DNA from 2 places in the Lysinibacillus sp. FSL P2-0066 genome. Region 2 is predicted to be linked to the other one. Evidence: riboswitches for the same ligand, from Rfam matches in the RefSeq annotation. Region 2 holds a riboswitch; the other holds the start of a gene.
What was found. Region 2 has a riboswitch for cyclic di-GMP ahead of MKZ14_RS19375 (HAMP domain-containing methyl-accepting chemotaxis protein). Riboswitches for the same ligand answer to the same signal wherever they lie in the genome.

Region 1: linked by a shared signal. The riboswitch ahead of MKZ14_RS13725 (amidase) and the one ahead of MKZ14_RS19375 (HAMP domain-containing methyl-accepting chemotaxis protein) in region 2 are both predicted to bind cyclic di-GMP.

What each region holds. Positions count from the first base shown of each region.
Region 1 covers NZ_CP150202.1:2,746,927-2,751,599, forward strand. Annotated here, with positions in the region: gene MKZ14_RS13715 (saccharopine dehydrogenase family protein) at 1-568, shown strand, start outside; gene nspC (carboxynorspermidine decarboxylase) at 565-1,704, shown strand; gene MKZ14_RS13725 (amidase) at 1,750-2,631, opposite strand; cyclic di-GMP riboswitch class I at 2,675-2,766, opposite strand; gene MKZ14_RS13730 (CheW domain-containing protein) at 2,904-3,392, opposite strand; gene MKZ14_RS13735 (M20/M25/M40 family metallo-hydrolase) at 3,418-4,533, opposite strand; gene MKZ14_RS13740 (hypothetical protein) at 4,667-4,673, opposite strand, start outside.
Region 2 covers NZ_CP150202.1:3,884,228-3,888,900, forward strand. Annotated here, with positions in the region: gene MKZ14_RS19365 (sodium:solute symporter family protein) at 1-309, opposite strand, end outside; gene MKZ14_RS19370 (SDR family oxidoreductase) at 331-1,083, opposite strand; gene MKZ14_RS19375 (HAMP domain-containing methyl-accepting chemotaxis protein) at 1,073-2,824, opposite strand; cyclic di-GMP riboswitch class I at 2,932-3,017, opposite strand; gene MKZ14_RS19380 (hypothetical protein) at 3,237-3,431, opposite strand; gene MKZ14_RS19385 (DUF1456 family protein) at 3,573-4,067, opposite strand; gene MKZ14_RS19390 (alpha/beta-type small acid-soluble spore protein) at 4,253-4,456, shown strand; gene MKZ14_RS19395 (MFS transporter) at 4,528-4,673, opposite strand, start outside.

The DNA of each region.
Region 1 (4,673 bases), 1.1 Mb from region 2:
ACCAAAAGATATTTACCTTCTATACCATGAAGAGCTTGAATCACTTGCAAAAAATATCAAAGGTTTAAAACAAATCCGCTTCTGGATGACGTTCTCTGAAAAATACTTAACACACTTAAAAGTATTAGAAAACGTAGGTATGACATCAATTGAGCCAATCGAATTTGAAGGACAAATGATTCAACCAATCCACTTCCTTAAAGCGGTATTACCAGACCCAGCTTCACTTGGACCACGTACAAAAGGTAAAACAAACATCGGTTGTATCATTCGCGGTCTAAAAGATGGCAAAGAAAAAACGTACTATGTGTACAATGTATGTGACCACGAAGAGTGCTACAACGAGGTTGGTTCACAAGCGATTTCATACACAACTGGCGTTCCAGCTATGATCGGTGCAATGCTTGTGATGAACGGTGAATGGCGTAAACCAGGTGTATGGAATGTGGAAGATTTCAATCCAGATCCATTCATGGATGCACTAAATAAATGGGGCCTACCATGGCAAGAAAGCCATAACCCAGAATTATTAGACCTTGATTTAGATGCAAAGGAAATAAGCCGATGAAACCAATTGATTTTTCAAAAGTTCCATCCCCTTCCTATGTAGTGGATGAGCGATTATTAACAAAGAATCTTGAGCTTTTAAAATCAATTCAAGAGCGTACAGGCTGCCGCATTTTATTAGCCCTTAAAGGCTTCTCAATGCATTCAACATTCCCTTTAGTCGGGGAATATTTAGCAGGCATTACAGCAAGCTCACTGCATGAGGCACGACTTGGCTATGAAAAAATGGGCAAGGAAGTGCATGTTTATGCTCCTGCTTATATTGAGCATGAAATGGACGAGCTTCTAGGCTATGTGGATCACATCGTCTTTAACTCATTTAACCAATGGGCACAGTACAAGGACAGAGTAAAATCTGCTGGTAAAACAATTGAATGTGGTATTCGTGTGAATCCTGAGTACTCTGAAATTGAAACAGCCCTTTATGATCCTTGCTACACAAACTCTCGCCTTGGTACAACATTGGCTAACTTTGATAAATCACAGCTTGACGGTATTGATGGCTTACACTTCCATGCGATGTGTGAACAAAATTCTGATACATTAGAGCGTATTATTGAAGTAGTTGAGGAAAAATTTGGTGATGTGTTACACCAAATGAAATGGTTAAACTTCGGTGGCGGTCACCATATTACGCGTGATGATTATGATGTAGAAAAACTTGTGAACATCATTAATTATATTCAAGAAAAGTATAACCTGCTTGTTTATCTTGAGCCTGGTGAAGCAGTAGCCCTTAATACAGGCTACTTAGTAGCAACCGTGCTTGATATTCAAGAAAATGGGATGGATCTTGCTATTTTAGATACATCAGCAACATGTCACATGCCTGATGTACTTGAAATGCCTTACCGTCCAATGATTATTGGTTCTGGACAAGCAAATGAATTAGCACACACATATCGCTTAGGCGGACTAACATGTCTAGCTGGTGATGTGATTGGTGATTATTCGTTTGAACAGCCATTAAAACCAGGTGATCGTCTTGTATTCACAGATATGGCTCATTATTCAATGGTGAAAAACCATATGTTTAACGGTGTCAACTTACCATCTATCGTTTCGTATAACGATGAAGAAGGCATTAAAGTGATCCGTGAGTTTAAATTTGAAGACTACAGTGGTCGTCTGTCTTAATAGCAATAGAAAAGCCCTTCCAGTTTTACACTGGAAGGACTTTTTTTATGGACGCATGGTCATCCAATTCTCCACATAATGAATGGCTACTCCATGAAAAGCATCGTTATTTGAAAAATGTTGCTGAACAAGTATAAGCTGTTCATTCATAAAGGCTTCTCCATTATCATAAAAAGTAATATTTTCCCCTTCCTCTGAAGCGCCTGTTTCTACACCAATTACGATTGATTTATTCACAGTGGAAGCATAAGCGATTTCATGTTCTACAATAGAGATAATATCTTTTGCAGCATCACGATAGGCCATGATCGTCACACTATCCACATGGTCAATGACCCAATCAGCTAATAACCCTTTTCCAAATTCGTTATTATACTGAACTTCATCAAACCAAAATGGCATGTCTACTTCTAAAGTAAGTTGTAACTGACTTGCTTTCTCACTTGCTTTCATTATTAGTGTTTGATAGGATTCTATCGTTTGTGCTTGATGTAAGCTCCATCCACTATTTAAATAAGGTTCTACATCAAGGTGCACTCCAGAAAATTGCTCAGATTCAGTTGAATTCTTATTATATATATGTAACCAATTAAACAATTCATCTTGGCTTCGGCTACCCTCAGCTGAAACCCAGCTTGCAGCACCATCCAATGCATAAATGCGAATACCTTTGTCAGAAGCGTTACTAATAAAATGCTTATAGTCATTGCTCGCTATGCCTTGATCGATTTGCAGATAAACTTTATTGACATCGTTATGTTCTAAAAATAATAATATTTTTTCTTGGTCATCCATGATGAGGGATGTATCCCACAGCCACGTAGCCTTTTCCTGTATAGACATTGCATCAACCTTTCCACTTGATAAAGCTAATGAACTAATCATGATGACGATTAGTGCGGTCCATACTTTTAATTGTCTCTTCATACGAACTAACTCCATTCTACTCGCCACGGCTCCTAGAACAGAACCTGGCAACCTGACAATCTTGCACTGAAATTATAGTGTTTAGACTCATGGCTTTGCGTCCCTCCCTTTCGGTGAAGTTTGCCTTTTTCAGTTTTTTCTTAATCATTATCATACGCGGTTAGCAATGGTTTGTCTGTAGGTATAATGCATAATTGTCACATGTATGATCAGGTAAAAACGACAAAATACAGGTTAAATTTACTATTCAAACATAAAAAAACGTAGAGTGTCTAAGACTCTACGTTTTCCTTTTCATTTTCAAGCATTTTGTGTAAATAATTGATAATCTCACGAATGCCGTCTAATGAATTGACAAGTATTTTAGGATCAACATACGTAATCATTCGGTTTTCAAGATTAGCTACCGCAGTAAAATAGCGTGTTTTACTATAATTGACTAGGCCCAATTGCTGAAGTACTGATTCATCGAAATCAAGAATTTCTCGTGCTTCTGTAACAAGTAATCCATAATTAACCACATCAGTATTCAACACAATGATACGTGCGGTTGATGGATTAGATGAGCGGTTATACAGTATGCGCTCAAAATCTAGAACAGGTACAAGCTCACCACGAATTCTTGTAAAGCCTAGAAGATAGTTAGGTAAATGAGGAATAGGTGTTACATGCTCTAATTTTTCAATTGAAATCGCTTGTTCCACAGGTACGGCGTATTCCTCTGTCCCACAAGCAAAAACGACTGCTTTGACACTTTCCATAGGGTTACACATCCTTACTCGACTGTTAATTTTTCGCCGATTCTTTGACGATTTCTACTAGTAAATCTGCTAATTTTTCAAGTTCTTCTACTGGTATCTTTTCATTCGTTGTATGAATATCCTCATAGCCAACAGATAAATTAACTGTAGGAATGCCAAAGCCTGCGATGACGTTTGCATCTGAGCCTCCACCAGAAATACCTAGTGTCGGAGTACGATCAATATTGCGTGCAGCAGCCATAGCTACCTGAACAACTTTATCAGATTCCGTTACACGGAAGCCTGGATACATCAGCTTCACTTCAACCTCTGCCCGTGCACCTAAAGAAGCAGCTACTTGTTCAAACGTATCTTGCATATGCTTTGTTTGCGCATCCAATTTAGCTTTGTCTATAGAACGTGCTTCTGCCAGGATTGTCACTTCGTCACAAACAATATTTGTTGCTTGTCCACCTTCAAAACGCCCAATATTCGCTGTCGTTTCTTCATCTAAACGGCCTAGTTTCATTTGAGCAATGCATTTTGATGCGACTGTTATGGCAGAAATCCCCTTTTCAGGAGCAACCCCCGCATGTGCCGTTTTTCCAATAATCTTTGTAAAAATTTTCGCCTGGAATGGTGCTGCTGTCACGATGCCACCAACTTTGCCATCGCTATCAACCGCAAAGCCATATTTTGCTTTAATGTTAGCTGGATCTAGCTCTTTAGCGCCAACAAGGCCACTTTCTTCACCAGCCGTAATAATAAATTCAATATCGCCATGTGCAATATTTTGCTCTTTCAAACGTTTGACCATCTCAAATAGAGCTGCTAATCCTGCTTTATCGTCGGCACCTAAAATCGTCGTACCATCAGATACGATATAGCCATCTTCACGCAAAGACGGTTTGATGCCTTTTCCCGGTACAACGGTATCCATATGAGATGTAAAATAGATTGGCTCCACATCCAATGTACCTTTTAATGTGGCAATAATATTACCTGCCCCATGTCCATTACGCGTATGTGCATCGTCTTGAATCACTGAAAATCCAAGTGCAGTTAACTTCTCTACAAGAATGGGTGCTATTAGTTGTTCATGTTTTGTTTCTGAATCAATTTGTACGAGCTCAAAAAACTCTTCTACTAAACGACTTGTCATGTTGTAAAACTCCCTTAGTTTACGTGTTTTTCCACGTTATAGTATACGTATTATTTTAGCACAACGTCAGAAGAGTTGAAATCATTGAACAATACGACCAAAATAAAAAGTCTGAGAACAACTCAGACTTTCCTTAGTGA
Region 2 (4,673 bases):
TGCTAATGTCCAGCCCTTTAAACGTCGTAATGGCTTTGTCCAAATGAGTGCTCCAAGAATCATACAAGTCCCTAAACCACCCATTGTTGCCGATCCTTCAAAGCCACCACTTGTATAGCCAGAGCCTACCGCTGCAAAAAAGAAGGGTGCTGCTAATAAAGCAGCGACTAAACTACCCGTTACAACGGATAAAGGCATGCTCCAGCCAGCAACAATTAAATCTTCGGCTGTGTTGACACGCTTATAGCCTTTATAGCCAATGTAATAGATAAATAATAAGTATAAGCAAAAGATAATAATATTTAACATTATTTACTCCTTCGTTTTCCATTATCCGTTCATTACGACGCCACCATTTGGCGTTAAGATTTGGCCTGTATAGAAGTCAGCATGATTAGAGGCTAAAAATAATACACTTTTCGCAATCTCTTCTGGTTGCGCTAAACGTTTTAATGGATATTTTGCAGATTCTTCCTCCACATAGTTATCGCCAAACTCTTGTAAAATGTCCGTAAATGTTCCACTAGGAGCAACTGCATTGACAAGTATAGAAGGTGCTAATTCTCTTGCTAAAGCCTTTGTAAAAGCATTAATAGCACCCTTCGCAGCTGAATAATGCGTGAATTCTTCACAACCTAAGCTACCAATATCAGATGAAATATTGATGATTTTTCCTGTATTACGTTCCTTCATTCTTTTAGCTGCTTCACGGCAATTATAGAAGCAGCCATATAAATGAACTTTAATCATGCGATCCCACTGCTCATCCGTTAAATCTGTAATGCTGGAACCCTGTGCAAATCCAGCATTATTTACAAGAATATCAATTTCCCCGAGGTGCTCGTCCATAAATTGATGCATCGCTTGTACTTCTTGTGAGTTAGAAACATCAGCGTGGAATATTAAAGCTTTCACACCATACCTTTCTGCTTCAGCACGTACAGCTTCTGCCTCTTGCTCATCCCCAATATAATTAATTAAAATATTGGCTCCATGTTGCGCAAAGCCTAATGCAATTGCTTTACCGATTCCTTTACTAGAGCCTGTTATTAAAACATTTTTCCCTGTAAAATTAATGTCCATTATGATCATTCTCCAATTTGAATTTTGCCACAAGACCTTGCAGCTCTTCTGCTGTTTTGCCCAATGATGAAGAGGCATCCTTTACTTCCTGCATGGTAGATAATTGCTCTTGTGTAGATTTCGATACATTAGAAGAGAATTCTGCTGATTGCTCTGCAGATTGTTTAATATTATTAACAGATGCCGCCACTTCTTCTGAGGAGGCAGAAATTTGTTGTGAGGCTGCTGAAATTTCACGTATTTGGCTAGCCACCTCTTCTGAGGAAGTAAGAATTTCTTTAAAGATTTCACCAACCTCATTGGTAAATGCCATCCCTACCTTAACATCCTCTTTGCCTTTCTCCATAACCGTGATAGAAGCGTTTGAATCAGACTGAATAGAATTAATTAAATTGTAAATTTCTGTTGCGGATTGAGAGGATTGTTCAGCTAAGCGTCTCACCTCATCCGCAACAACGGCAAAGCCTTTACCATGTTCACCTGCTCGTGCCGCTTCGATGGCAGCATTTAATGCTAATAGATTTGTTTGATCCGCAATAGCAGTAATTAAGCTAACAATTTCACTTATTTTTTTTGTATTAACATGTAGTCCATTAATGGTTGTCCCTATTTGTTCAACAGAATCATTAATTAACTCCATTTGCGCAATAACTTGTTGTACAACTTCATTTCCTCTTTCCGAAGCCTGTGATGCTGAAATAGATGATTCCGCAGCTGTGTTTGCAGAATCAGCAATTTGCTGAATACCTGTTGCAGTTTCTTCCATAGCAGCAGCAGTTTCTTCTGTCATAGTCATCGAAGCCTCGGCATTTTGTGTAATTTGATTCATATCTAGAGCAATATTTGTGGAGCTGTTATAGGTTTCACCAGCATGTACCGTTAATTGATTGGCGGCTGAAGAAACGTGATTGGATGTATTGCGTATGTTTAAAATAATATGTTGCAAATTGGCCACCATTGTTCGGATGGATTCAGATAATTTTCCAATTTCATCCTTTGATGTCTCTAAATCAACATCGATTAATTCACCATTTGCCACTTGATTGGCTACATTCACTACTTTTTTCAGTGGCTTTAAAAGTCGATCTATAATTATGTAAACTAAAATTAATAAAATTAAAATACCAATAATGGCAATGACAATTTGCTTAATTACACTTGTTTTAATAATCGTATTGATATAATCAGCGGAGTAATCAATCCCTAATAGGGCGATTAGTTGGCCATTATCATCTTTAATAGGACTAAAAACCGTTCTCCAAGAACCAAAAGGATCCTCGAAAATATCAGTTACCTCTGTACTATTATTTTCAATAGCTAATTTTGCTGTTTCTACATGTTCATCCGCTAAATCATTAAAAATTTCACCAGCTTCATATACTTCATTTAAATTAGAGGTATAGCCAATTGGATTGACGCCACCCTCATCCTTTACATCCCAAATATAACTCCAGCTCATAATACCTTGCTGTTCTTGAATCATATCAAGTTGCTTTTGGATCTTTGTAAACTTTGCGTTTGTTTCCCCTTTTTCGGACAGCAGCTCTTTTACTTCATCACTGTCTAAGTTCATAGCTGTTAATAAACCAACACTTTTTAATTCTTGCTCCAAATCCACATTCATCCGATTATTCAATTCACTAATACTTTGCGTCGTAATAATAGCGATAAGCAGTAATACAACAATAGAGACTGTTAGTAAAAGCTTATTTTTTAGTGATGTGTTTTTTAACAACTTCATTTCCCCTTTTCCTCCTTTGAACTTTACTTGCAAAAAAAAATGCCTATTTCAAAAGAAATAGGCATAAAAGAACAAAAACTAGAATGAGAATGATACAACTAGCACTCTTTTGCAACCCAGCCGTCATAGCATTTATTGCCTTAGACCTGTAGCTTTGCGTCTTTACTTTTCAGTAAATTTGCCTATATTTCCCTACCAAAATTAACACAGTAGGTAAAAGTAGTCAATGTTCTCTTCTTAAAACATACATACTTTATACTATCTTAACCTTCATTAATAATTATTTATGTGCTTAAAAATACATTATTTTAAAGTTTTTATTCATCTATTGAACAAAATAAAACAGCTACAACCTCAATTAGCGTTGTAGCTGTTTATTTTCATTTCACTTACCCCTAAGTGTTTGAATAAATTATACGTTTTGTGTAACAAGTAATACGGATGGTATAAAGGATAATGCAAACATAGCGATATACCATACTGAAGTACGACGTAATGAAAAGCGTACTTTTTTTCGTTCCGCATAAAAAATATCTAACATAACCGCAACAATAAAAGGCATTGTAATACATGCAATAGCTACTAATAAGATGTCAAAATAAATCATACAAGCACCCCTTTGTCTGTGAACATTTTTCATCTTTTTTGTGAACATTTTATGATAAATTTATTGTACACAATTTCGTCACAAATTGTCAACGAGTTTCAAAGAAAAAATTGGCACTTGATGATTGATATCTATTGGGCATTAGGCTCTATATTTATATGTTAAGCCCCTTAAAAAATTTCGTACGAATGAATCGCCACACTCTTTATAATTACGATGACTTGGATTTCTTAAAATAGCACCTAATTCACCTTTTGTAACTTTAATGCCGCCTTCATATAAAATTTCAAGCATCTCCTCAGTTGTTAAAGCTAAAGCAATTTTTACTTTCTTTAGTAGCATATTATTTGGGCTTTCTTTACCTGACACAGGTAACGGTCCAACAGCCTGTCCTTCCTTGGGTTTCTGAGGCCCACGTTTAAAAGTAATTAATCCATTTAAAAATGCCTCTAACATTTTATTATTACATTTGATGTATTCTTCTGGCGCTTCTTCCTCATCATTAATCTTAATCAGCATATTTAATACTTCTTCCTTTGTATAATCCATGCCACCAAGTTTGAAAATTTCTACCATATCTACATTTTTTATATCGAACGCATAGCGTAAACGAATTAAGATATCATTATTCGTCATTTTATATTCCTCCTTTAATTAACCTTATATAGTAAAGAGCCAGGCTTAATTATAACAGAGTGTTTGCTGATTATTGCTAGCTTTCCACAAGTTGTTGTTGTTAGCAAATAGCGTGTGCATTTCCTACTTTTTAAATGTATGAAAAGATTAATCGCAACCATTCTAAGGTCAAGGAGGTGAGAACAATGGCTAACAATAACCGCAGTTCAAATAAACTTCTAGTACCTGGTGTACATGAGGCTGTCAATCAAATGAAATATGAAATTGCACAAGAGTTTGGCGTTCAGCTTGGGCCAGAAGCATCTTCTCGCGCAAATGGTTCCGTTGGAGGAGAGATTACAAAACGCCTTGTTGAAATCGCTGAAAAACGTTCAAAGGGTTTATTATAATTAAATACTAATAAAGAAAAGAACGAATCCCATTTGCAGAAGTGGAATTCGTTCTTTCGTGCTCTATAAAATTATGCTGTTTGCAATTCCTTACCTGAGCTCTTAAGCGTTAGCATTACGATAAAGGAAATACAATACAGTGCTGCTAAGTAAATCATAACAACAGTCATATCGTAGCTTTGTAAAATATAACCAACAAAGATTGGTGAAAACCCAC